DNA from 2 places in the Brachybacterium fresconis genome. Region 1 is predicted to be linked to the other one. Evidence: predicted binding sites of a transcription regulator. Region 1 holds the regulator's gene; the other holds the start of a gene.

What was found. Region 1 encodes HspR, which represses chaperone genes until heat shock. Its sites were predicted from a motif close to AAGTTGAGTCNNNNNGACTCAACTT; they were not measured.
Region 2: the regulator HspR is predicted to act here: its motif matches at 1,393-1,417, upstream of JOF44_RS13840 (Hsp20/alpha crystallin family protein).

Annotation. Positions count from the first base shown of each region.
Region 1 covers NZ_JAGIOC010000001.1:4,407,919-4,411,121, forward strand. Annotated here, with positions in the region: gene JOF44_RS19545 (nucleotide exchange factor GrpE) at 1-84, shown strand, start outside; gene JOF44_RS19550 (DnaJ C-terminal domain-containing protein) at 323-1,363, shown strand; gene JOF44_RS19555 (heat shock protein transcriptional repressor HspR) at 1,503-1,940, shown strand; gene JOF44_RS19560 (glycosyltransferase) at 1,858-3,123, opposite strand; gene JOF44_RS19565 (TVP38/TMEM64 family protein) at 3,137-3,203, opposite strand, start outside.
Region 2 covers NZ_JAGIOC010000001.1:3,095,268-3,098,470, reverse strand. Annotated here, with positions in the region: gene JOF44_RS13845 (GNAT family N-acetyltransferase) at 23-679, opposite strand; gene JOF44_RS13840 (Hsp20/alpha crystallin family protein) at 815-1,309, opposite strand; gene JOF44_RS13835 (pyroglutamyl-peptidase I) at 1,461-2,090, shown strand; gene JOF44_RS13830 (rhomboid family intramembrane serine protease) at 2,849-3,203, opposite strand, start outside.

The DNA.
Region 1 (3,203 bases):
ATCTCGCTGGTGATCCAGCCGGGATACTCGATGAACGACCGGGTGCTGCGCCCGGCGCGCGTCGGGACCCGTGGTCCCGCCTGATCGACGTGCTGTGAGCTTGCGAACGGCAGGAGATCAGGCAGATGATCCCGCCTGATCGACGTGCTGTGAGCTTGCGAGCGGCAGGAGATCAGGCAGACGAGCCCGCCTGATCGGCTCAGCCTGACGGATCCACCTCACGGCGGTGCGGGGCCTGCCGGCCGATGACCGGTCGGCAGGCCCCGCACCCGTTCCACCCCGCACCCCACGAAGTACCTGACGCTCTCGGAAGGAGACGCACATGTCCTCCCAGGACTGGCTCGACAAGGACTTCTACGCGGTCCTCGGCGTCTCGAAGGACGCGAGCGCGCAGGAGATCAAGAAGGCCTACCGCTCCCAGGCCCGGAAGTACCACCCCGATCACCATCCCGGGGACGCCAAGGCCGAGGAGAAGTTCAAGGAGATCGGCGAGGCCTACTCGGTGCTCAATGATCCCGAGCAGCGCGAGCAGTACGACGCGATCCGCGCCATGGGCTCCGGCGGCGCACGCTTCTCCGCAGGCCAGGGCGGGCCCGGAGGAGCCGGCTTCGAGGACGTCTTCTCCTCCATGTTCGGCGGCGGCCAGGGCGGCGGCTTCCCCGGTGCCGGAGGACCCGGCGCCGGCGGCGCGCGCACGGCCGGAGGTGCAGGCAATCCGGACCTCGACGACATCCTGCGCATGTTCGGCCAGGGCGGCGGTGCATCCGGCTTCAGCGGCGGGGGAGGGTTCCCCGGCAGCGCCGGCGGCGCCCCCGCGAAGGGTGCCGACCTCTCCGCCCGCACCCGCATCAGCTTCCGCGACGCGGCGCTGGGCACCGAGATCCGGCTCAGCGTCGACGGCCGCTCGCTGACCACCCGCATCCCCGCCGGCGTGCACGACGGGCAGAAGATCCGCCTGCGCGGCAAGGGCCGGCCCGGACCCGGCGGCGCCCCCGCCGGAGACCTGCTGCTGACCCTCGACGTCGACGAGCATCCCGTCTTCCACAGCGAGGGCACGAACCTGCACCTGACCCTGCCGGTCTCCTTCGACGAGGCCGTGCTCGGCACCAAGGTCTCCGTGCCCCTGCTCGACGGCGGCTCCGTGACCCTCAAGATCCCGGCCGGCACCCCGTCGGGCCGCACCCTGCGGGTGCGCGGCAAGGGCATCGCCACGAAGAAGACCACCGGCGACCTCATGGTCACCGTGGAGATCGCCGTCCCCACCCATGTCGAGGGGGCCGCCAAGAAGGCGGTCGAGGACCTGCGCGAGGCCCTGGCCGACGAGGACCCGCGCGCCGGGCTCGCCGAGGCCGCCGCGCGCTGACCGTCCTCGGGACCGCGGTCGGATCGGCGGCCGCGTCCCCGATGCCCTGCTCGCGCCGCACGGCGTGGGACAGTGGAGGCCACGGCATCGGCATCGGCCGTGATGGGACGACCGTCCCGCAGGAAGGAGGATCACCGACATGGCAGCCCAGCACCGCATCGACGAGCGGGCCCCCGTGTTCGTGATCTCCGTGGCGGCCGAGCTCTCCGGCATGCACCCCCAGACCCTGCGCCAGTACGACCGGCTCGGGCTGGTCTCCCCGCAGCGCACCCTCGGCCGCGGGCGGCGCTACAGCGCCCGCGACGTGGCCAAGCTCCGCGAGGTCCAGCGCCTCTCCCAGGAGCAGGGCATCAACCTCGCCGGCATCAAGCGGATCCTCGAGCTGCAGGACGAGGTCACCGACCTCGTCGATCAGCTCGAGAGCGTCCAGGAATCCCTCGACTCCCTCACCCCGGCCCAGCGGCGCGTGTTCGCCGCGGACCGGGACGGGGAGATCAGCGCCCTGCGCCGGGGGCAGCGCCCCCAGCGGCGCGAGTCGGGAGCGCTCGTGCTGTGGCGTCCCCCGCGTCGCCGCTGACCAAGCGCCGGCGCCGGTGCGGGCGCGCGCCGGTGACGTCGTAGATCTGCTGCAGGTCGCGGGCGACCTGGCCGAGGTCGACCTCCTCGGCCGCCGTTCGGCCCGCCGCGGTGAGATCAGCCAGCCGGCCTCCCAGCAGCTCCGACAGATGCACGGCGACGTCGCCGGCGAATTCCGGGCCGTCCCCGGCGACCTGGTGCGTGAGCACCCCGTCGGGCATCCGCTCGCGATACAGCGGGATCGCCCGCACCAGCGCGGGGATCTCGCAGGCCAGCGCCTCCCACAGCACGATCCCCTCGGTCTCCTCCTTGCTCAGGAAGCAGAAGGCGTCGGCGCCGCAGTAGGACTCGCGCAGCGTCTCCGCACTGACGTACCCGGGGAACAGAGCATTGGCGGGGGCGGTGGCCAGGGCGCGGCGCACGTCGGCCGTCAGCAGACGCTCATCGGTGGTGCCGTACCAGATGAAGGTCACCCCGGGCAGGCGCCGGGCGACCTCCACCCAGTCCAGGATCCCCTTGCGCACCAGATGCATCCCCACGCTGATCACGATCGTCGCGTCGTCCGCGAGGCCGAGGGAGGCCCGCAGCCGCTCCCGCGCGCTCGGATCGGGACGGAAGAACGTGGTGTCCACGCCGTTGGAGAGCACGTGCACCGGGGCGGTCAGGCCGTACTTCGGAGCCGAGATCAGCGCCCGGGAGTACTCGCTGGGGGTGACCACGGCGTCGCCGCGGCGGTACAGATGCGCGATCCAGCGGCGAAAGAGCGGGGCCACGGCATTGGCGCCGGGGAACGAGTCGCGGAAGTCGTCCTCCGTGGAGTGCGCCCACATCAGCACCGGTCGCCGCCACAGGTGCGCCCACCGGGCGATCAGGGGCGTGTCGGGGAACGGGGTGTTCAGGTGCACCACGTCGAAGGGACGCAGCGGATTGGTGACCACCTGGTGGCCGAGGGAGCGCACCGCCATCTCCTGGTGGCGCATGGCGGCGCCGATGCCGGATTGGCCGGCCAGCCCCGCCAGCCCGCGGGGCATCAGCACCCGCAGCGGCTGATCGGAACGGACGTCGCCCCGGGGTTGACGGCCGGGCAGCGCGGAGCGCACGGCGCGCAGGGCCGTGCGCACGCGATGCGCGGCGCGGTCCCCGGTGCGGCGGGGGCGCCGCACGGCACGGGTCCTCATGTACATGGCAGGTCTCCGTTCACCAGGGCAGGAAGCGCAGGACGACGGTGCTGACGCCGAGGCCGTAGGCGATCATGGCCCACGGC
Region 2 (3,203 bases), 1.3 Mb from region 1:
TGACTCGCGATGACCCACCCCCTCAGGCGCCGAGCAGCTCCCGCAGCTCCGCGGTGAGGCCCTCGACCTCCACCGGCACCTCCGGTCGCCGGAACCGCTCGGGGGTGAGCAGGAAACGCTGCTGGAGCACGGCCGGGCCGGGCTCGGTGGACATCTGGGTGCCGTTGTCCGCGTAGCCGCAGCGGCGCGAGACGGCGAACGAGGCGTCGTTGCCCATCACCGCGGCCGACTCGGCGCGCTGCGCTCCGAGGTGGTCGAACGCGAAGGTCAGCATCGCCTGGCGCATGAGCGTGCCGTAGCCCGCCCCGTGCACGTCCCGCGTGAGCCAGGAGCCGGAGGTGACAGTGCGACGCTCGGCGAAACGGTGCGCGGCGATGTCCTGGCAGCCGATGAGGCGCCCGTCGGACCAGATCCCGAGCGGCATCGTCCACTGCTCGGTGGTCAGCTCGGCGCGCAGTCGCCACTGGAAGCGCAGCGCCTCCCGGACCCGGGTGGCAGGGTCGTTGCGGTACCAGGCGAACACGTGCGGGGAGTCGGGATCGGCGAAGATCGGCCGACGGATCAGCGCGGCGTACTCCGGCAGGTCCGGATCGGCGAGCGGACGCAGGGTGAGCTCCCCGGCCGTGATGACGAGGCCGAAGGGCGGGTGGAGCGCGGTGAGCGGGCAGAAGGCGGTCATCACCCCAGGGTAGGGAGCAGGCTCGCTGCGAGCACGCGGTTTTCCTCGGCCCACCCGCACGAGCGGAGGGGCCGGCCGCCGTGGCGGCCGACCCCTCCGGTCGGTGCGGCGCTCCGCTGGTGCGGAGCGCGGCGGTCAGGCCCCGGCAGCGACCGGGACGCGCGATCCGGCATCCTCGGATGTCGCGGACGCCTCTGGTGCTTCCTGCTGCTCGCCGTCCGACGCCGTGTGCTCGGCGTGGGAGACGGCGATCTTGCGGGGCTTGGCCTCCTCGGCCATCGGGATGCTCAGTCGCAGCACGCCGCCGGTGTAGCTCGCGTCGATCTTGTCGAGCGCGACGCGGCTGCCGAGGGTGAGCTGACGGGCGAAGGTGCCCGACGGGCGCTCCCGGGTGAGCCAGGCGCGCTCCCCGTCGGCGGCGGTGGCCGCGCGCTCGGCGCGGATGGTCAAGGTGCGGTCCTCGACGTCGACGTCGATGCTCGACGGGTCGACGCCCGGCAGGTCGATCTCCGCCGTGAAGGCATCGCCGTCACGGTAGAGGTCCATCGGCATGCCGACCGAGGCCGGGGTGCGGGTGAGGTCCGAGAAGAGTCGGTCGACCTCGTGGAAGGGGCTGAGGGTGCGAGCCATGGTTGTCCTCCTGGTGTGCTCGGGAAAGGCGCCGTCGAGGCGCCGACACTCCCTCCAACACCTTGAGCCGAGGTCTTATTCCATAGTTGAGCGTCCCCGACTCATGTCGGGTGCGTCACGGGATCATGGTGCCGCCTCTACAGTTGAGCCCATGGCGATCGATGTGCTGCTGACCGGCTTCGAGCCCTTCGCGGGGGCGGCGGCCAACGAGTCCTGGGAGGCCGTGCGGGGTGCGGTGCCGCGGTTGCGCGAGCAGGGGCTCGAGGTGGCCGCGGAGGAGCTGCCGGTCGAGTTCGGCTCCGCCGGGGACCTGCTCGCGACAGCGGTGCGGGAGCATCGCCCACGCCTCGTCGTCGCTGTCGGGCTCGCCGCCGGGCGCCACGGCATCACTCCCGAGCGGGTGGCGATCAATGTGCGCGATGCACGGATCCCCGACAACGCCGGCACCGCTCCGGTCGACGACCCCGTGATCGCGGGCGGCCCGGTCGGACACTTCACCTCGTTGCCGATCAAGGCGATGGTCGCCGCACTGGCCGACGACGGCATCCCGGGCTCGGTCTCGCAGACGGCGGGCACCTACGTCTGCAACGACGTCTTCTACCGTCTCCAGCACCTGCTCGCGACCGATGCGAGCCTGGTCGGCATCCGGGGCGGGTTCGTCCATGTGCCCGAGGCCGCGGTGGTCGATGCCGTCACCGCCTCCCGGGCGCTGACGCGCATGGTGCTGGTCGCGCTGGACACCCCGACGGATCTTCAGCGGCCCGGCGGCGCGGAACAGTGATGCCGACGGACGCGTCGCCCGCCATGGCGAGCGCGTCGACAACACCGACGCCCACCCGCCACATCCGCCACATCCGCCACATCCGCCACATCCGCCACATCGGGGCGTAGCAGACTCCGGCGCATTCGTCCACGGGGTGCACGAGCGCCGTGCACATCAGTCCCGGAGATACCCCGGATCTCCTGCGTCAGCACCGTCGCCACGCCTGGATGCAGACGTTATCCACAACGTTATCCACAGACGTGGACGAATGACAGGCTTGTAGTTCCGCAGGTACCAGCGATGTCGACGGCGTGTCGGACATCCACGGCACCGAGCGATCGATGACCGCGGGGTCACCGTCATCGACGACGACACCGGATCCCGGAGATTTTCACCATCACCCCAGGTCACGAAAGTTTCGTTCCGCCTGCTCCCGGGTCAGCCCGTAGCCGCGCGCCGGGTCGCACTGAACAGATCCGCTGGCCAGCAGCCGGAGGGCGACGGGAGGCCGGACGTGTGGTACGTCGGACCGTCCGTGCACCGCGCCCACCTTCTGTCCACAACGCATCCTCGGTTATCCACAATGCGTCCCGGAAAGTCCCCCGCCGTTCCACGTTCGTCCCCAATTCCGTCCACAACTGGGGATAGTCACACCGGTGTCATTCACCCGGCGACGGTCCGCGGGAGCGCAGACGGGACCGGAGCGGCCACGTCGCAGGCTCGGGCCCGACGACGCGGGGCGCAGGCCCGACGTCACACGCCGCGGCCGCGGCGTCTCAGGACGGAATCGTCAGGGTCTTGATGATGATCAGGACCACGCACAGCAGCACCATCGCCACGATGACTGCAGCGTGCAGCAGGGCCGAGCGCTTGGCCAGGGCCTGCCGATCGGCTCCGGGGCCGGCCTGGGGACGCAGGGCGAACAGGGCTGCCGTCAGCGCGCCGCCGACCACGAGCCCGCCCAAGTGCCCCTGCCAGGAGATGTTGGGGACGGTGAAGGTGATGACGAGGTTCAGGCCGATCAGCACGAGGATCTGCGCCGTCTGCCCGCCCAGGCGTCTGTTGACGACGAACATCGCCGCGAACAGGCCGAACACGCCACCGCTGGCGCCGAGAGTGCCGGAGTACCAG